One region of the Streptomyces sp. NBC_01006 genome, then DNA from elsewhere that is predicted to be linked to it. Evidence: predicted binding sites of a transcription regulator. Region 1 holds the regulator's gene; each other region holds the start of a gene.
The links. The regulator HrcA, encoded in region 1, represses chaperone genes, less so after heat shock. The targets are predictions, from matches to a motif close to TTNGCACTCNGNNNNNCNGAGTGCNAA.

Region 1 (6,518 bases):
TGGCTGGCGGTGCCCAGCACCACGAACTCTCGTACGGACACGGTGCTATCCGGGGGGCCACTGGAGGCCGCGGCCGCCGAGGACGTGCGCGTGCGCGTGGAAGACGGTCTGGCCGGCGCCGGCGCCGGTGTTGAACACGACGCGGTAGCCGTGGTCGTCGAGCTTCTCGTCGGCCGCGATCTGCCCGGCCTCGCGCAGCAGGTCGGCGGCGATGGCCGGCTCGGCGGCGGCGAGCGTGGCGGCGTCGGGGTAGTGCACCCGGGGGATGACGAGGACGTGCGTGGGCGCCTGCGGGTTGATGTCCCGGAAGGCGAACGTCGTCTCGGTCTCCCGGACCACGGTCGCCGGGATGTTCCCCGCGACGATCTTGCAGAACAGGCAGTCCGCCTGCGGTTCCCCGGCCATTGCTTCGCCTTCCGAGACTGCGGCGCCGGCGGGCGGGCCGCCCGCGCCGACGATGATGATCAGCCCCGGCATCGTATCCGGCGCCGCCGGCGCCCTCATGTGCGTTTCAGGACCAGCGGCCGGTGCGCGCCAGCAGGACCGCCGTCGCCGCGGTGCCGGCGGTGGAGGTGCGCAGGACCGAGGAGCCCAGGCGGTAGGGGTGGGCCCCGGCCTCCGCGAAGACGGCGAGCTCCTCCGGGGAGACCCCGCCCTCCGGTCCGACGACCAGGACGATGGAGCCGCCGGCCGGGAGTTCGGCCGTGGCCAGGGCCCCCGAGGGGGTGTCCCGGTCCTCGTGCAGGACCATCGCCAGATCGGCCCCGGCCAGCAGGGCCGCGACCTGCTTGGTGGACATGGCCTCCGCCACCTCCGGGAAGCGGACGCGGCGGGACTGCTTGCCCGCCTCCCGGGCCGTGGCCCGCCACTTGGCCAGGGACTTGGCGCCGCGGTCGCCGCGCCACTGGGTGATGCAGCGCGAGGCCTGCCAGGGGACGATGGCGTCCACGCCGGTCTCGGTCATGGTCTCGACGGCGAGCTCGCCGCGGTCCCCCTTGGGGAGGGCCTGGACGACGGTGATCCGGACAGCCGGTTCCGGTTCCTCCTGGATCGTGTGCAGGCCGGTGAGGACCAGCCGGTCCTTGCCCTCGGCGGCCTTGACCACGCCCTCCGTCCAGTGACCGCGCCCGTCGGTGAGGACCACGTCCTCGCCCGGGTTCAGCCGTTTCACGGACACCGCGTGCCGGCCTTCGGGACCGTCGAGCACGAACTCCGGCCCCGCGGGGACCTCTTCGACCACGAACACGGGGGCGGTCATGACGTACTCCTGTTGTTCATCGACTTCAACACGGATCGGGCCTCGGCCAGTTCGGCCGCCAGCACCTCCACCAGTTCCCGCGCGGGCAGCGCCCTCGCCAGCCGGTGCCCCTGGCCCGCCCACAGGGCCATGCCCTGCGGGTCCCCGGCCGCGGCGGCGGCCTTGCGCAGCCCGGCGGTCATGTGGTGGATCTGCGGGTACGCGGCCGGGGCGTACGGCCCGTGCTCGCGCATGAACCGGTTCACCAGGCCCCGGGCCGGCCGCCCCGAGAACGCCCTGGTCAGCTCCGTGTGGGGGAACAGGGGGTCCGTCAGCGACTGCTTGTGCAGCGGGTGCGCGCCGGACTCGGGGCAGGCCAGGAACGCGGTGCCGAGCTGCGCCGCCTCCGCGCCCGCCGCCAGCAGCGCCGCGATCTGCGAGCCCCGCATCAGACCGCCGGCCGCGATGATCGGGAGGGCCACGGCCTCCCGTACCTGGGCCACCAGCGCGAGCAGGCCCACGCCCGCCGTGCCGTCGGCCTGCGGGTCGTCGCGGTGGGTCCCCTGGTGGCCGCCCGCCTCCACGCCCTGGACGCAGACCGCGTCGGCGCCCGCCGCCTGGGCGGCGCGGGCCTCGTCGACCGAGGTGACGGTGACGACCGAGTACGTGCCGGCCTTGCGCAGGGCGGCGAGGACCGCGGGCGAGGGGCAGCCGAAGGTGAACGAGACCACGGGGACCGGGTCTTCGAGGAGGATCGCGAGCTTGGCGTCGTAGCCGTCGTCGCTGGTGCCGATGATGTCCTCGTCGGCCAGGGACAGCTCGTACCAGCTGGCCTCGCCGGCCAGCTGCCCGCGGTACGCCTCCACGGCGGCCGGGTCCACGTACCCGGTCTGCGGCATGAAGAGGTTCACACCGAACGGGCGCCGGGTGAGCGCGCGCAGCTGCTTGATCTCCTGGTACACGCCGTCGGCGGTCTTGTAGCCGCCGGCCAGGAAGCCCAGACCGCCCGCCTCGCACACGGCTGCGGCCAGTGGCGGACAGGAGGCGCCGCCCGCCATGGGAGCCTGCACGATCGGGTATGGGGAGAGACCGTACGGTGCGGAGGACATGCACTGCATCGTGCCATGTCCCGCCCACCGGGCCGAATCACGGCATTCGCCTGGCATAGTCCGCTTCCCCGGCGTCGTCCGGAACGATGCGGCGAGCCCGGTCCGGAGCATCCCCGGACCGGGCTCGTACGTCTGGCGGCAGGCCGGTCAGCGGCCGTTGAAGGCGTCCTTCAGGCGGCTGAACAGGCCCTGCTGACCCGGCGCGAACTGGCCCATGGGCCGCTCCTCGCCGCGCAGCTTGGCGAGCTGGCGCAGCAGCTCCTCCTGCTGGGCGTCCAGCTTGCCGGGAGTGGTGACCTCGACGTGGACGATCAGGTCGCCGCGGCCGCCGCCGCGCAGGTGCGTGACGCCGCGCCCGTGCAGCGGGATCGACTGGCCGGAGCCGGTGCCCGGGCGGATGTCGATCTCCTCCAAACCGTCCAGGGTCTCCAGCGGGCACTTGGTGCCCAGGGCCGCGGCCGTCATGGGGATGGTCACCGTGCAGTGCAGGTCGTCCCCGCGCCGCTGGAAGGTCGGGTGCGACAGCTCGTGGATCTCCACGTACAGGTCGCCGGCGGGGCCGCCGCCGGGGCCGACCTCGCCCTCGCCCGCGAGCTGGATCCGGGTGCCGTTCTCGACGCCGGCCGGGATCTTGACCGTGAGGCTGCGGCGGGAGCGGACCCGTCCGTCGCCCGCGCACTCGGGGCACGGGGTCGGGACCACGGTGCCGAAGCCCTGGCACTGGGGGCAGGGGCGCGAGGTCATGACCTGGCCCAGGAAGGACCGGGTGACCTGCGAGACCTCACCGCGGCCACGGCACATGTCACACGTCTGCGCCGAGGTGCCGGGGGCCGCGCCCTCGCCGGAGCAGGTGGTGCAGACGACGGCCGTGTCGACCTGGATGTCCTTGGTGGTGCCGAAGGCTGCCTCGTCCAGCTCCAGGTCGAGGCGGATCATGGCGTCCTGGCCGCGGCGGGTCCGCGAGCGCGGACCGCGCTGCGAGGCCTGGCCGAAGAAGGCGTCCATGATGTCGGAGAAGTTGCCGAAGCCGCCCGCACCGAAGCCGCCCGCGCCGCCACCGCCGCCCGAGGAGGACAGCGGGTCGCCACCGAGGTCGTAGACCTGCTTCTTCTGCGGGTCCGAGAGCACCTCGTACGCCGCGTTGATCTCCTTGAAGCGCTCCTGCGTCTTCGGGTCCGGATTCACATCCGGGTGGAGTTCACGCGCGAGGCGGCGGAAGGCCTTCTTGATCTCGTCCTGCGATGCGTCGCGGCGCACGCCGAGAACGGCGTAGTAGTCCGTGGCCACTTACGACTCCGCCAGGATCTGTCCGACGTAACGTGCCACTGCGCGTACCGCTCCCATCGTTCCGGGGTAGTCCATGCGGGTCGGTCCGACCACGCCGAGTTTGGCGACAGTCTCGCCGCCCGAACCGTAGCCGACCGAGACGACGGACGTGGAGTTCAGTCCCTCGTAGGCATTCTCATGCCCGATCCGTACGGCCATTCCCGACTCGTTGGCCTCGCCCAGCAGCTTGAGGAGCACGACCTGCTCCTCCAGCGCTTCGAGCACCGGCCTGATCGTCAGGGGAAAATCGTGTCCGAAGCGCGTGAGATTGGCGGTTCCGCCGATCATCAGCCGCTCCTCGGCCTCCTCGACCAGCGTCTCCAGCAGGGTGGAGAGCACCGTCGACACCGTGCTGCGGTCCTCCGGATCGAAGGATTCCGGCAGGTCCTGCACGAGCTGCGGCACGTCGGTGAACCGGCGGCCGACTACCCGGCTGTTGAGCCGCGCCCGCAGATCGGCGAGCGAGGTCTCGCCGAACGGCGTCTGGCAGTCGACGAGCCGCTGCTCGACCCGGCCCGTGTCGGTGATCAGCACGAGCATCAGCCGGGCCGGAGCCAGCGACAGCAGCTCGACGTGCCGGACCGTGGACCGGGTCAGGCTCGGGTACTGGACGACGGCGACCTGCCGGGTGAGCTGCGCGAGCAGCCGCACGGTTCGGCCGACGACGTCGTCGAGGTCGACGGCGCCGTCGAGGAAGTTCTGGATGGCCCGGCGCTCGGGCGTCGACAGCGGTTTGACCCCCGCCAGCTTGTCGACGAAGAGCCGGTAGCCCTTGTCCGTGGGGATCCGCCCGGCGCTGGTGTGGGGCTGGGCGATGTAGCCCTCGTCCTCCAGCACGGCCATGTCGTTGCGCACGGTGGCGGGCGAGACGCCGAGCCGGTGCCGCTCGGTGAGCGCCTTGGAGCCGACCGGCTCCTCCGTCCCGACGTAGTCCTGGACGATGGCGCGCAGCACCTCGAGTCTGCGTTCGCTGAGCATCGCGCACACCTCCTGCTGGTCGTCGGCGCTCGTCATGGGCGGTTTCATCGGCTTCGTTGGCACTCCGGGCGTTCGAGTGCCAGAGATCCCCCGGCCAGTGTACGGCCGGGTAGTAAGGGCCTGGCAAGGGCGGCCCGCCAGGGTAGCGTCGCGGCATGGACGTGCGTTGGGAAGAGGCGGGCTGGGAGCGGCTGACCGGGCGGACCGGACGGCGACGACTCCCGGTGTGGGACTGCACGGTGGGACTGGTGGTGGGGGACGAGTCGATCCTCCTGATCGATCCCGGATCCTGCGTACGCGAAGGCGCGCAGCTGCGGGCCGAGGCGGAGCGGCTGACGGGGCGGCGCGTGACGCATATCGCATTCACGCACGGCCATTTCGATCACGTACTGGGCGTGGCGGCGTTCGCCGGGGCCGAGGTGTACGGGGCGGTCGGGCTGGACGCGGAGCTGTCGACGGGCCGGGAGGAGCTGCGCGTCAGCGCGGTCCTGCAGGGGCTGGCGGAGGCCGAGGCCGCCGAGGCGGTGGACCTGCTCGTGGTGCCGGGGCACTCCGTGTCGGGCGAATGGACGCTGGAGCTGGGCGGGGTGCAGGTGCTGCTGGCCAACGTCGGGCCCGGGCACACCCCGCACGACCTGGCGGTGTTCGTCCCCGGCGAGCGCGAGACGGTGTTCTGCGGGGACCTCGTCGAGGAGTCGGGCGAGCCGCAGGCGGGCAGCGACGCGGTGCCGGCGCAGTGGCCGGCGGCGCTGGACCGGCTGCTGTCGCTGGGCGGGGACGACGCGCTGTACGTGCCGGGTCACGGAGCGGTGGTCTCGGCGGGCTTCGTCCGTGAGCAACGCGACACACTGGCACGGCGGTTCGGCGTGTCGGGCCCGTGAGCCCGCTCTCTCTCCTACGCTCGGCCGGATGCGCGAGTACTCCCCCGACCTGACCCCGCAGTGGAAGCGCCCCAAGCCGGTGCCGGAGGTACCGGCGGACACCGACCTGGTGGTCGAGGTGGCGGGTACGGACTTCTGCGGCGCGGTGGTGGCCTGCGAGGCGGGCACGGTGACCCTGGAGGACCGCTTCGGCAAGCGGCGGGTGTTCCCGCTGGAGCCGCGGGGGTTCCTGCTGGAGGGCGCCGTGGTGACCCTGACCCGCCCCTCAAGGGCCCCTGCGGCGCCCTTGCGCACGGCGTCGGGCTCCGTGGCGGTCCCCGGGGCGCGCGCCCGTGTGGCGCGCGCCGGGCGGATCTACGTCGAGGGCCGGCACGACGCCGAGCTGGTGGAGCGGGTCTGGGGCGACGACCTGCGGATCGAGGGCGTGGTGGTGGAGTACCTGGAGGGCATCGACGACCTCCCGGCGGTGGTGGCGGACTTCGCCCCGACGGCCGACGCCCGCCTCGGCGTCCTGGTGGACCACCTGGTCCCGGGTTCGAAGGAATCCCGCATCGCGGCGTCGGTGACCTCGTCGGACGTCCTGATCGTCGGCCACCCGTACGTGGACGTCTGGCAGGCGGTGAAGCCGTCCGCGCTGGGCATCGCCGCCTGGCCGGTGATCCCGCCGGGCCAGGACTGGAAGACGGGCGTCTGCAGGGCGCTGGGCTGGCCGCAGAACACCGGAGCCGCCTGGCAGCACATCCTGTCCCGCGTCCGGTCCTACAAGGACCTGGAGCCGGTCCTGCTGGGCCGCGTGGAGGAACTGATCGACTTCGTCACGGTCGGCGGTGGGGCCTGACTCCCTGATACGTGCCGAATTCGCTGGTGTCCAGCTCGATGCCGAGCAGTTCCAGCGGAAGCGGCTCACCGAACTTCGTGATCTGCTGGGCCCGGTAGTCGGCTTCGTCGCCCCTCCCGACCGGGACGGTGAGCAGGACGCAGTGGGCC
Region 2 (6,518 bases), 2.0 Mb from region 1:
GATGATGGCCCTCTGCGACGGGATGCCCCGGTTCACCAACCTGGACGTCATCCGCGACGAGCACCTCAACACGCTGCTCGCCACCCGCATGTACGAAGAGGTCGCGATGAAGGGCGACATGTCCGTCGTGGACGAGATCTTCGCGGCGGACTACCGGGACCACGACATCAGCCGCCCGAACGTCAAGACCGGCCGCGACGGCATCCGCGAGGACGTGCAGATGTGGCGCGCCGCCTTCGACTTCACCTTCACCCTGGACGCCCAGATGGCACAGGAGGACTACGTCACCACGATGTGGACCTTCAGCGGCAAGCACAAGGGTGCGTTCATGGGGATCGCCCCGACCGGCAAGACCTGCACGATGACCGGCACGACGGTCTTCCGGTGCGAGGACGGAATGATCAAGGAAGGCTGGTGGCACTACGACGCCATGCGCCTGATGAGGGAACTGGGCGCGATGTGACGGCACCCCGCCTACGGGAAGGCCCCGTTCCGCTGATGCGGAACGGGGCCTTCCCGGTGTGGGGCGCGATCAGTGGCTGTGGCCGTGACCGTGGCCGTGACCGGCGTCGGCCTCTTCCTCGGCCGGCTTCTCGACGACCAGGGTCTCGGTCGTGAGCAGCAGGGAGGCGATGGAAGCGGCGTTCTCCAGCGCGGAGCGGGTGACCTTGACCGGGTCGATGACGCCGGCCTTGACCAGGTCGCCGTACTCGCCGGTGGCGGCGTTGAAGCCCTGGCCCTTTTCGAGCTCGGCGACCTTCGAGGTGATGACGTAACCCTCGAGGCCGGCGTTCTCGGCGATCCAGCGCAGCGGCTCGACGGCGGCGCGGCGGACGACCGCGACACCCGTGGCCTCGTCGCCGGACAGACCCAGGTTGCCCTCCAGCACCTTCACGGCGTGGACGAGCGCGGAGCCACCGCCGGAGACGATGCCCTCCTCGACCGCGGCGCGGGTCGCCGAGATGGCGTCCTCGAGGCGGTGCTTCTTCTCCTTGAGCTCCACCTCGGTGGCGGCGCCGACCTTGATGACGCAGACGCCGCCGGCGAGCTTCGCCAGGCGCTCCTGCAGCTTCTCGCGGTCCCAGTCCGAGTCGGTGGACTCGATCTCGGCCTTGATCTGGTTGACGCGGCCGACGACCTCGTCGTGGCTGCCGCCACCGTCGACGATGGTCGTGTCGTCCTTGGAGATGGTCACGCGGCGCGCGGAACCGAGGACGTCCAGACCGGCCTGGTCGAGCTTGAGGCCGACCTCCTCGGCGATGACGGTGGCACCGGTGAGGGTGGCCATGTCCTGGAGCATCGCCTTGCGACGGTCACCGAAGCCGGGGGCCTTGACGGCGACCGCGTTGAAGGTGCCGCGGATCTTGTTGACGACGAGGGTGGAGAGCGCCTCGCCCTCGACGTCCTCGGCGATGATCAGCAGCGGCTTCGAGGCGCCGGCCTGGATGACCTTCTCGAGCAGCGGCAGGAGGTCCTGGATGGAGGAGATCTTGCCCTGGTTGATCAGGATGTACGGGTCGTCGAGGACGGCCTCCATACGCTCCTGGTCGGTGACCATGTACGGCGAGAGGTAGCCCTTGTCGAAGGCCATGCCCTCGGTGAACTCCAGCTCCAGGCCGAAGGCGTTGGACTCCTCGACGGTGATGACACCGTCCTTGCCGACCTTGTCCATCGCCTCGGCGATGAGCTCGCCGACCTGCTGGTCCTGCGCGGAGAGCGCGGCCACGGCGGCGATGTCGGACTTGTCCTCGATCGGGCGGGCGGTCGCGAGGAGCTCCTCGGACACGGCCTTGACCGCGGCGTCGATGCCCTTCTTCAGGGCGGCCGGGGAGGCGCCGGCGGCGACGTTGCGCAGGCCCTCGCGGACCAGCGCCTGGGCCAGCACGGTGGCGGTGGTGGTGCCGTCACCCGCGATGTCGTTGGTCTTGGTAGCCACCTCCTTCACGAGCTGCGCGCCCAGGTTCTCGTACGGGTCGTCCAGCTCGACCTCGCGGGCGATGGTGACACCGTCGTTGGTGATGGTGGGGGCGCCGAACTTCTTGTCGATGACGACGTTGCGGCCCTTGGGGCCGATCGTCACCTTCACCGTGTCGGCCAGCTTGTTGACGCCGCGCTCGAGGGCGCGACGGGCGTCCTCGTCGAACTTCAGGATCTTCGCCATGGGAGCGGTTCAGCCCTCTCGAAAACTCGGGTTTAACGAACTGCGCCCCTTGCCGCCCGGCAATCAGCGGGGTGACCAGGGGCGCAGCTCAAGCAATACAGATGAAGTGGATTACTTCTCGATGATCGCGAGGACGTCGCGAGCCGAGAGGACGAGGTACTCCTCGCCGCTGTACTTCACTTCGGTGCCGCCGTACTTGCTGTACAGCACGATGTCGCCGACGCTGACGTCCAGCGGGAGACGCTGGCCGTCCTCGAAGCGGCCCGGACCGACCGCGAGGACGACGCCCTCCTGGGGCTTCTCCTTCGCGGTGTCCGGGATGACCAGGCCGGAAGCCGTGGTCTGCTCGGCGTCGAGCGGCTGGACCACGATGCGGTCCTCGAGCGGCTTGATGGCAACCTTGGAGCTGGTGGTCGTCACGATCCGACCTCCCCCTTCGGAGATCTCACGGGGCTAACTGTCTGGGGTGGCGACCAGGTGGATCCGTCGTCGCGGGTGCCGGACCTGCCCGTCGCTGTGTTGGCACTCACCGGTGGCGAGTGCCAGGTGCGAGACTATTCCGGCGATTAGCACTCGGTCAAGCGGAGTGCCAACACGCTCCGCCGGGAGATCCGGATCGGGGGTGCCCCCGGGGCCCGGGCCGGGCTGCCGAGGTGGGCGGTATGTGACGCTTGGGGCGTGCGCATTCTCGTGGTCGAAGACGAAGAAGGCCTCGCCGAGTCCCTGCGGCGCGGCCTCTCCGCCGACGGGCACTGGGTCGACCTCGCCCACGACGGCCACCGCGGGCTGGACCTCGCCCGCACCGGCTCGTACGACGCCGTCCTGCTCGACCTGATGCTGCCCGGCCTCAGCGGCTACGAGATCTGCGCCCGTCTGCGGGCGGACGGCGACCCCACGCCCGTCCTCATGCTGACCGCCAAGGACGGCGAGTACGACGAGGCCGAAGGCCTCGACTCCGGCGCCGACGACTACCTCACCAAGCCGTTCTCGTTCGTGGTCCTGGCCGCCCGGCTCCGCGCCCTCGCCCGGCGGGCGGCCGGCGCCACCGCCGGCGCCGCCGACCCCCACCACACCCTCCAGGCCGGCGACCTCGTACTCGAACCCGCCGGCCGCCGCTGCCGCCGCGGTACGCACGACATCGAGCTCACCGCCCGCGAGCTCGGCGTACTCGCCTGCCTGATGGAGCAGCCCGGCCGGGCCGTCGCCAAGCAGGACATCCTGGACCAGGTCTGGGACACCCCGCACGCCATCGACCCGAACATCGTCGAGGTGTACGTGTCCTCGCTGCGCAAGAAGATCGACGCCCCCTTCGGCCGCCGCTCGATCCTCACCGTGCACGGCACCGGCTACCGCATGGCTCCCGACGGTGGCTAGGGGGACGCCCCCGAGGGGGCGTCCGGGGCCGCTCCGGCGGCGGGCGGCGCTGGCCGCCGCGCTCGCCATGGCCGCCGTACTGGGCGCCGGCGGGCTGTGGCTCTACAGCCTGCTGCGGGCCAACCTCCTCGACAACACCACCAACCGCACCGAGCTCGCCGCCCGCAAGGTCGCCGCCCAGCTCGACGGCCACGACTTCCCCGGCGGGCGGCTGCCCGCGCCGGAGAGCGGGGTGGACCTGGTCCTCGTACGGGACGCGCAGGGGCGGACCGTCGCCTCCACCGGGGACCTCGGGGACGCCCCCGACCTCGGCGGCCTGCGCCCGCCCGCGCCCGGTGCATCGGGCGCGTCCGGTGCATCGGGCGCGTCCGGTGCATCCCGTGCGTCCGGCGAGGACTCCCGCTCCGCCGTGCTCCCGCCCGCGCGCCCCGGCGCGGAACGGCGCGCGGTGGTCGCGGTCGATGCGCCGGGCGGGCACGAGGTGTACGCCGTCACCGTGCTCGGCGACGTGGACGACGCGACCCGCGCCATCGCCCTCGGCCTGCTGGCCGGCGCACCCCCGCTGATCGGCTTCGCGGCGGCCCTCGCCTGGTGGGTGACGGGGCATGCCCTGCGCCCCGTCACCGCGATCCGCACCGAGCTCGCGGCGGTCACCGCCAGCGAGCTGGACCGCCGCGTTCCGGATCCCGGCGGGGCGGACGAGATCGCCCAGCTGGCCCGGACCGTCAACGACACGCTCGACCGGCTGGAGCGGTCCGACGCCCGGCAGCGGCAGTTCACCGCGGACGCCTCGCACGAGCTGCGCAATCCGCTGGCCGCGGTCCGCTCCCGGCTGGAGGTGGCGCTGGCCCAGGGCCGCCCCGACCGGGAGTCGGTCGCGGCCGCACTGGCCGATACCGAGCGGCTCCAGCGCATCGCGGCGGACCTGCTGCTGCTCGCCCGCCTCGACGGCGGCCCCGTACCGCGGACCGAGCCGGTGGACCTGGCGCTGCTGGCCGCGGAGGACCTGGCCCGGCGGCCGGCCCCCCGGGTTCCGCTCCGGCTGGACGCGCAGGCGCCCGTACCGGCGGCCGGGGATCCGGCGCGGCTGGAGCGGGCGCTGGCCAACCTGGTGGACAACGCGCTGCGGCACGCCCGTACGGGGGTCGTCGTACGGGCGGCCACCGAGTCGGCGGAGCCGGGCGGGAGGGGCTGGGCGGTGCTGGAGGTCGAGGACGACGGCCCCGGCATCCCGGCGGAGGACCGCGACCGGGTCTTCGAGCGGTTCGTCCGGCTGGACCCGGACCGCGGCCGCGCGGGCGGCGGTACGGGCCTCGGCCTGGCCATCGTCCGCGAGATCGCCCGCGCGCACGGCGGCGAGGCCCGCGCGCTGCCGTCGAGGGCGGGCGGCGGCATCCGGCTCGTGCTGCGCGTGCCGGCTGGCGGGGCGGGCAAAGTTCCGGCTCCGGATCCGGTTACGGCTCCGGTTCCGGCTCCGAGCCGGCCCTGGGAGTGCTGAACGCCCTTCAGGATCCTCAGGACTCCTTCAGCACCCCTCCCCCAGCATCGACTGGCATGAGCGCGCACCGGAGGAAGACCAGCCACCCCGCCCGCCGGCCCCGCCACCCCCGGCCCCGCCGGTTCCGCATCGCCCGCACCCTGCTCGTCGCCGTCTGCGCGCTGGCCGTCATGGCCGCCGCCGGCGCCTGGTACGTGTACCGGGACCTCGCCGGCAGCATCGGCAGCTCCAAGGCCCTGGAGGGCGCCGAGAAGTCGAAGTACGGCGACACCAACATCCTGCTGATGGGCCTGGACAGTCGCCGCGACCAGAACGGCGAGAAACTGCCGGAAGAGGTCCTCGACAAACTGCACGCCGGCAGCTCAGACATCGGCGGCTACAACGCGAACACGCTGATCCTGCTCCATGTCCCCGGCGACGGCAGCCAGGCGAAGGCCTTCTCGGTCCCGCGCGACGACTTCGTCGACATAGCGGGACCGGGACCGGGGCAGGGGCAGGGCAAGGACAAGATCAAGAAGGCGTACGGGCTGGCGAAGGCCAAGGAGGAGGAGCGGCTCTCGGCCCAGGGGGCCAAGGACCTGCGGCGGCTGGAGCGCGAGGGGCGGGAGGCCGGCCGCAAGGCACAGATCGAGACGGTACGGAACTTCCTGGGCGTCCCGGTCGATCACTTCGCCGAACTCAACCTGGCCGGTTTCTACCACCTGGCGGACGCGCTGGGCGGCGTACCGGTGTGCCTGAAGAAGCCGGTGCAGGACAAGTACTCGGGCGCCGACTTCCCGGCGGGCCGCCAGACCCTGAACGGTCAGCAGTCCCTGGCCTTCGTACGCCAGCGGCACGGCCTGGACATGGGCGACCTGGACCGGACGAAGCGGCAGCAGGCCTTCCTGGCGGGTGCCACGCAGAAGCTGAACTCGGCCGGAACCTTCACCGATCCGGTCAAGCTGATGAAGCTGATCGACGCCGCGAAACAGGACGTGGTGACGGACGAGGGCTGGGACCTGCTGTCGTTCGTGAAGCAGGCGAAGAACCTGTCCGGCGGCAAGGTGGCGTTCACGACACTGCCCATCGAGCGGTTCGGAAGGAACCATGGGGAGGACGTAAACGTCGTAGACGATATGAAGATAAAGCGCCTCATTGCCGAGCAGATCGGACCGGGGTCTTCCGCATCTGCGGCCGCTCCGAGCCCGAGCGGCGCCCCGGAGGCGCCTCCGGGAGCGGGTCCCGCGGCCCCGGCCCCGACCGCGAGCGGCAGCCCCGCCATCGACGGTGGCGGCATACCGTGCGTGGACTGAGGCCGCTCACGACGGCCGGCGCGCGCCGCCGTACCGAGGCGCTGCTCCTCGTCTTCGTCGTCGCCCTCACCGTCTTCGGGCACGCGAGCGCCGGCCTGGCGATGAACGGCGAGCTGCCCGCCAACCTCACCGGCTTCACGATCAGCATGACGCTGCTGGCGCTGGTGGGGCACCTGGGCGTGCGCCGGTTCGC
Region 3 (6,518 bases), 880 kb from region 1:
GCAACCTGGCCGGCGCCGTCGGCGCCGCGGCCGCCCGGGCCGGCTTCCGCTCCTGCGTGTTCATCCCGCACGACCTGGAGCAGGGCAAGGTCGTCATGGCCGGTGTGTACGGCGGCGACCTCGTCGGCATCGAGGGCAACTACGACGACGTCAACCGCTTCTGCTCCGAGCTCATCGGCGACCCGCTCGGCGAGGGCTGGGGCTTCGTCAACGTCAACCTCCGTCCGTACTACGGCGAGGGCTCCAAGACCCTCGCGTACGAGATCTGCGAGCAGCTCGGCTGGCAGCTGCCCGACCAGATCGTGATCCCGATCGCGTCCGGCTCGCAGCTGACGAAGATCGACAAGGGTCTGCAGGAGCTGATCAAGCTCGGGCTCGTCGAGGACAAGCCGTACAAGATCTTCGGCGCGCAGGCCGAGGGCTGCTCCCCGGTCTCCACCGCCTTCAAGGCCGGCCACGACGTGGTCCGCCCGCAGAAGCCGAACACCATCGCCAAGTCGCTCGCCATCGGCAACCCGGCCGACGGCCCGTACGTCCTGGACATCGCCCGCCGTACGGGCGGCTACGTCGAGGACGTCACCGACGAGCAGGTCGTCGAGGCCATCAAGATCCTCGCGCAGACCGAGGGCATCTTCGCCGAGACCGCGGGCGGCGTGACCGTCGGCGTGACCAAGAAGCTCATCGAGAACGGGCAGCTCGACCCGGCGCTGACCACGGTGGTCCTCAACACCGGTGACGGCCTCAAGACCCTGGAGGCGGTGGCCGCGGACAGCGGGCAGACCGCCACCATCCGCCCGAGCCTGGACGCGTTCCGCTCCGCCAACCTGGCCTGATCTCCCCCTGACACCCGGAAAGGCAGTAGCGCCATGAGCGTCAACGTCCGCATCCCCACCATCCTGCGCACCTACACCGGCGGCCAGGCCGAGGTCTCCGCCGAGGGCGCGACCCTCTCCGAGGTCATCGCCTCCCTGGAGGCGAGCCACCCGGGCATCGCCGCCCGCGTCCTGGACGACCAGGGCAAGCTGCGCCGCTTCGTGAACGTCTACGTCAACGACGACGACGTGCGCTTCGAGGGCGGTCTGGACGCGGTGACGCCGGACGGCGCGGGCGTCTCGATCATTCCCGCCGTCGCAGGCGGCTGCTGACACGCGAAAGCCCAGAATTACCCCCTCCGGTAAAAGCGGAGGGGGTAATTCTGCTTGGTTGGGCGCGGTAGAGTTGGGGAAGTCCCCTCCGCTGTTCTTGCCCGCCGCATATGAGCGGGTCGCGTGATGGTTGACATTGAGTCAATGTGCAAGTGCGGTATGGGGCTTTGGCGAGATATGCCGGGTCCGAGTTGCCCGGGAATATGCCAACTTTTCACTCTATTTCAATGTATCCCCGTGTCCAGATTTCTCGTCGGATTGACCTGTTGCAGACAGCAGCGGTGCGGATACATTCAGCCCCGGTCGAGGCGTTCCGGCGCAAGTTCTGACCCGGGACCGCGAAGTGCGGTCCTGCGCAAGGGCCAGTAATAGGGGAGTTAGGCATGGCTCAGGGCACCGTCAAGTGGTTCAACGCGGAGAAGGGCTACGGCTTCATCGCGGTCGACGGTGGTGCGGATGTGTTCGTCCACTACAGCGCCATCCAGATGGACGGGTACCGCACCCTTGAAGAGGGTCAGCGGGTCGAGTTCGAGATCTCGCAGGGCCAGAAGGGTCCGCAGGCGGACATGGTCAAGCTCGCCGTCTAGCCCCGGCGCGATCGACCAGCGACGCATTACGTACGAGGGTCCACATCCTGGAGGAGGGATGTGGACCCTCGACGCATGTCCGGCCCCGCCCCCCCCCGGGCCGTGTGCCCGAAGCCGCTTGCGCCCGCCCGTCGCCCGACCGCCACCCCTCAACGAGGCTTCTTCGAAGCCGCTTGCACTCTCGGGGGTCGAGTGCTAATCATTGGCGTTAGCACTCTCCTGGTGAGAGTGCTACTACACAGGACCGGGTCGGTGAGGCCCGCAGGGTCCGGCGGGAAGGAACCGCCGGGCACGCAGGCCGTCCGTCGCGGGCGCGGGCGCGGTCCGGAGCAATCCAACCCTCCCCTCGTACCGACGGTGCAGGGGGAACCCCAGTCCTGGAGGACCACTTCAGATGGCCAAGATCATTGCGTTCGACGAGGAGGCCCGGCGCGGTCTCGAGCGCGGGATGAACCAGCTCGCCGACGCCGTCAAGGTCACCCTTGGCCCCAAGGGTCGCAACGTCGTCCTTGAGAAGAAGTGGGGCGCCCCCACGATCACCAACGATGGTGTCTCCATCGCCAAGGAGATCGAGCTCGAGGACCCGTACGAGAAGATCGGCGCCGAGCTGGTCAAGGAAGTCGCCAAGAAGACGGACGACGTCGCGGGCGACGGTACGACCACCGCCACCGTGCTCGCCCAGGCGCTCGTCCGCGAGGGCCTGCGCAACGTGGCCGCCGGCGCCAACCCGATGGCCCTCAAGCGCGGCATCGAGAAGGCCGTCGAGGCCGTCTCCGCCGCCCTGCTGGCGCAGGCCAAGGATGTCGAGACCAAGGAGCAGATCGCTTCCACGGCCTCCATCTCCGCCGCCGACACCCAGATCGGCGAGCTCATCGCCGAGGCCATGGACAAGGTCGGCAAGGAAGGCGTCATCACCGTCGAGGAGTCCCAGACCTTCGGTCTGGAGCTTGAGCTCACCGAGGGCATGCGCTTCGACAAGGGCTACATCTCGGCGTACTTCGCCACCGACATGGAGCGTATGGAGGCGTCGCTCGACGACCCGTACATCCTGATCGTCAACTCGAAGATCGGCTCGGTCAAGGACCTGCTGCCGCTCCTTGAGAAGGTCATGCAGTCCGGCAAGCCGCTGCTGATCATCGCCGAGGACGTCGAGGGCGAGGCCCTGTCGACCCTGGTCGTCAACAAGATCCGCGGCACCTTCCGCTCCGTGGCCGTCAAGGCCCCGGGCTTCGGTGACCGCCGCAAGGCCATGCTCGGTGACATCGCCATCCTCACGGGCGGCACGGTCATCTCCGAGGAGGTCGGCCTCAAGCTCGAGAACGCGGGCCTGGACCTGCTGGGCCGCGCCCGCAAGGTCGTCATCACCAAGGACGAGACCACGATCGTCGACGGTTCGGGCGACAGCGACCAGGTTCAGGGTCGCGTCAACCAGATCCGCGCCGAGATCGAGAACTCCGACTCGGACTACGACCGCGAGAAGCTCCAGGAGCGCCTCGCGAAGCTGGCCGGCGGCGTGGCCGTCATCAAGGCCGGCGCCGCGACCGAGGTGGAGCTCAAGGAGCGCAAGCACCGCATCGAGGACGCCGTTCGCAACGCGAAGGCGGCCGTCGAGGAGGGCATCGTCGCCGGTGGTGGCGTGGCCCTGCTCCAGGCTTCCTCGGTCTTCGAGAAGCTCGACCTGTCGGGTGACGAGGCGACCGGCGCCAACGCCGTGAAGCTCGCCCTGGAGGCCCCGCTCAAGCAGATCGCCGTCAACGGTGGTCTTGAGGGTGGCGTCGTCGTGGAGAAGGTCCGCAACCTGACCGTCGGCTGGGGCCTGAACGCCGCGACCGGCGAGTACGTGGACATGATCGCCGAGGGCATCATCGACCCGGCGAAGGTCACCCGCTCCGCGCTGCAGAACGCGGCGTCGATCGCGGCCCTCTTCCTCACCACCGAGGCCGTCATCGCCGACAAGCCCGAGAAGGCCGGTGCCCCCGCGGGCGGCGGCATGCCGGGCGGTGACATGGACTTCTGATCGGCCCCTGGCTGATCGGCTGTTCTTCGACCGAGGGCGGCACTCCCCGTACGGGGGGTGCCGCCCTCGGTCGCTTCCGGAGCGCTAGAAGCCGGTGGTGTCGAGCGCGAACCCGAACGGCTCGGGGATCTGCAAGGGCTCCCCGAAGGACACCGTCGTACGGGAGCGGTATCCGTGCGCGGAGGGGTCCCAGAAGCAGGTGATCTCCGAGTCCTGCATGTCGACGACCAGGTAGACGGGCACGAGCCGGCCGTACACGTCGAGCTTCTCGTTCCAGTCCGCGTCCCTGGTGGAGACGGACGTGAACTCCCCGACCAGCGACAGCGCCGCTCCGTCCGCGTGCAGCCCCTCCTCTTCGAAGGCCGCCTCGTCCGCGACGTACAGGTCTGGTCCGTAGCCGCGCTGCGCTGCCGGGAACCGGAAGAGGAAGGGCGAGGTGTCCGCGAACTGTCCCTCGGGAACGTGGGCCTGGAGCTGCTCGCGCAAAAGACGCATGCGGCGGGAGTAGCGCAGCTTGGAGAACGGCGACACGATGATCTTCCCCCGGATGAGCTCGGCCTTATAGCCGTCTGGCGTGTCCATCTCCGCAACCGTGCGCAGGAGCGTCTCGAATGTCGGCGGTGCCGCCTGCTCTATCGGTGTGGCCCGTTCAATCATGATCGTCACCGTTGTCCTCCGCGTGGCGTGCCGTGCACTGGGCGTGAGCCCCGTTCCAGGCTAGCGGCGCGTGGGTGGCCGCGCCCGGGTGCCGAGACGGATCACCACCCAACAGGGCGGTTTGGTTGACTGGGGGGATGAGCGAGCTGTTCGTGAAGATCTGCGGGTTGAAGACCGGGGCGGACGTCGACGTGGCCGTGGCGGCCGGGGCCGATGCCGTCGGGTTCGTCTTCGCCGCCGGGAGCCCCCGTACGATCGGCGCCGCCGAGGCACGCGAGCTCGCGGCGCGGGTACCGGACTCGGTGCTGACCGTCGGGGTGTTCCGGGGGCAGCCGGTCGACGAGGTGCGGCGGCTGGCCGAGGAGAGCGGCGTACGGGGAGTGCAGCTGCACGGGGACGAGGGCCCCGAGTACTACGAGGCGCTGCGCGCCGAGGGCCGGACCCTGCTGCGGGCCACCGCCGAGCACGTGAAGCGCTGCGGGGAGTACGGCGAGGACCTGCTGCTGCTCGACGCCCCCGACCCCGGCTCCGGCAAGCCGTGGAACTGGGGCTCCGAGGAGTTCGCCGCGCCCGAGGGCCGCTGGCTGCTGGCCGGCGGGCTGACCCCGGGGAACGTCCGGGAGGCCGTGGCGACCACCGGCGCCTGGGGCGTGGACGTCTCCAGCGGGGTGGAGCGGGAGCGCGGGGTGAAGGACCCCGCCCTGATCCGCGCCTTCATCGAGGCCGCCCGCGGCTGACGCCGGTACGCCGCAGTCAGGACGCGCGCCAGACCGTCATGTCCGCGGAGATCCAGTCGGGCAGGCCGTTCAGCCGCACGACCGACTTGATCTGGATCACGAGCAGCGCGATGTCTCCCGAGGGGTGCCGCACGCAGATCTGGGTGCCGGGCGCCACTGCGGCCAGCGGGAGCGTGTGCTGGGTGGAGGCCTTCGTGAGGAGGCTGCACGTGTCGAGGTTGCCGGTGCCGGGGTCGGCGTACAGCTGGACGAGTACGCTCGCGTCGCTCGCCAGCTCACAGCTCTTCTTCTCGCAGTCCAGGCGGATGTCCCCCGTACGGTCCTCCCGCTTGACCGGGTCCTTGATGCCGATCGAGTTCTTCTCGTCCAGCCAGACCTGGGGGTAGGGAACGGGCGCCGGAGGCTTGGAAGCCTTGGGCGTACTTGATGCGGATCCACCGGCTCCGGTGGATCCGGCGGTGGCCTTGCCGCCGCTCGCCGGGCCGGGGGACGTGGCCGCGGCCGCGCTCCGTTCGCGCGCCCGGTCCGCCGCGTCCATGACCGTCCAGGCCAGACCGGTCAGCAGGGCTGCCGACGCCGTCACCGCCGCGGTGACGATCAGAGCGGTACGCCGTCTGCGCTTACGCTCCTCCTCCGGCGTGAGGGGCGTCGTGATCGGCGGCTGCCAGGCCATCGGGGACGGCTGCGGCGGCTGCTGATCCAGGGCCCGCGTGTGGACCGAGGTGGGGTGCGGTACCGGAGCCGGGACCACCGGCTCCGGCCCCGCCACCTCCCGCCAGACGGCGGGACCACCGCCCGCGTCCGCGTCCTTGCCCAGCCGCTGCCTGCACCACGCCACGATCTCCGCCGGGGTGGCGCGATCGTCCGGATCGGCCGCCAGACACCGGGCGATCAGCGGGCGCAGCGATTCCGGCAGCCGGGACAGGTCGGGGTCGGAGTGCACGATCCGGAACAGCACGCTGACGGAGGGGCCGTCTCCGTACAACGGCTCGCCCAGCGCGGCGAACGCCGCCGTCTGGCCCAGCGCGAAGACATCGGTGGCCGCCGTGGTCTCGCCCGCCAGCGCCTGCTCGGGGGCCATGTACTGGGGCGTGCCGATGGCGCTGCCCGTGGCGGTGGGCGAGGTGGTGCCGGACGCCAGCGAGATGCCGAAATCGATGACCCGGGGCCCGTCGGCGGCCAGCAGTACGTTCGACGGTTTCAGATCGCGGTGCACGATCCCCGCAGCGTGGATGACCTCCAAGGCCTCGGCCACCCCGGCCACCAGCCACAGCACAGCGGGCACCGGCAGCGGTCCGCGCCGGGCCACGGCCTCCGACAACGAGGGCCCCGGCACGTACACGGTGGCCAGCCAGGGCGGCGCCGCGTCCACGTC

Region 2: a site for HrcA is predicted at 2,728-2,754, ahead of groES (co-chaperone GroES). Genes of this name have one in related genera too.
Region 3: a site for HrcA is predicted at 1,941-1,967, ahead of groL (chaperonin GroEL). Genes of this name have one in related genera too.

The regions. Positions count from the first base shown of each region.
Region 1 covers NZ_CP108700.1:2,936,192-2,942,709, forward strand. Annotated here, with positions in the region: gene OG509_RS13345 (ribonuclease Z) at 1-41, opposite strand, end outside; gene OG509_RS13350 (histidine triad nucleotide-binding protein) at 46-405, opposite strand; gene OG509_RS13355 (16S rRNA (uracil(1498)-N(3))-methyltransferase) at 512-1,258, opposite strand; gene OG509_RS13360 (nitronate monooxygenase) at 1,255-2,346, opposite strand; gene dnaJ (molecular chaperone DnaJ) at 2,494-3,633, opposite strand; gene hrcA (heat-inducible transcriptional repressor HrcA) at 3,634-4,650, opposite strand; gene OG509_RS13375 (MBL fold metallo-hydrolase) at 4,806-5,531, shown strand; gene OG509_RS13380 (DUF3097 domain-containing protein) at 5,560-6,369, shown strand; gene OG509_RS13385 (Uma2 family endonuclease) at 6,347-6,518, opposite strand, start outside.
Region 2 covers NZ_CP108700.1:4,985,515-4,992,032, reverse strand. Annotated here, with positions in the region: gene OG509_RS22970 (ester cyclase) at 1-463, shown strand, start outside; gene groL (chaperonin GroEL) at 533-2,161, opposite strand; gene groES (co-chaperone GroES) at 2,273-2,581, opposite strand; gene OG509_RS22955 (response regulator transcription factor) at 2,840-3,535, shown strand; gene OG509_RS22950 (sensor histidine kinase) at 3,528-5,033, shown strand; gene OG509_RS22945 (LCP family protein) at 5,090-6,325, shown strand; gene OG509_RS22940 (FtsW/RodA/SpoVE family cell cycle protein) at 6,313-6,518, shown strand, end outside.
Region 3 covers NZ_CP108700.1:3,815,217-3,821,734, reverse strand. Annotated here, with positions in the region: gene thrC (threonine synthase) at 1-833, shown strand, start outside; gene OG509_RS17315 (MoaD/ThiS family protein) at 867-1,145, shown strand; gene OG509_RS17310 (cold-shock protein) at 1,529-1,732, shown strand; gene groL (chaperonin GroEL) at 2,127-3,749, shown strand; gene OG509_RS17300 (Uma2 family endonuclease) at 3,834-4,331, opposite strand; gene OG509_RS17295 (phosphoribosylanthranilate isomerase) at 4,544-5,143, shown strand; gene OG509_RS17290 (serine/threonine-protein kinase) at 5,160-6,518, opposite strand, start outside.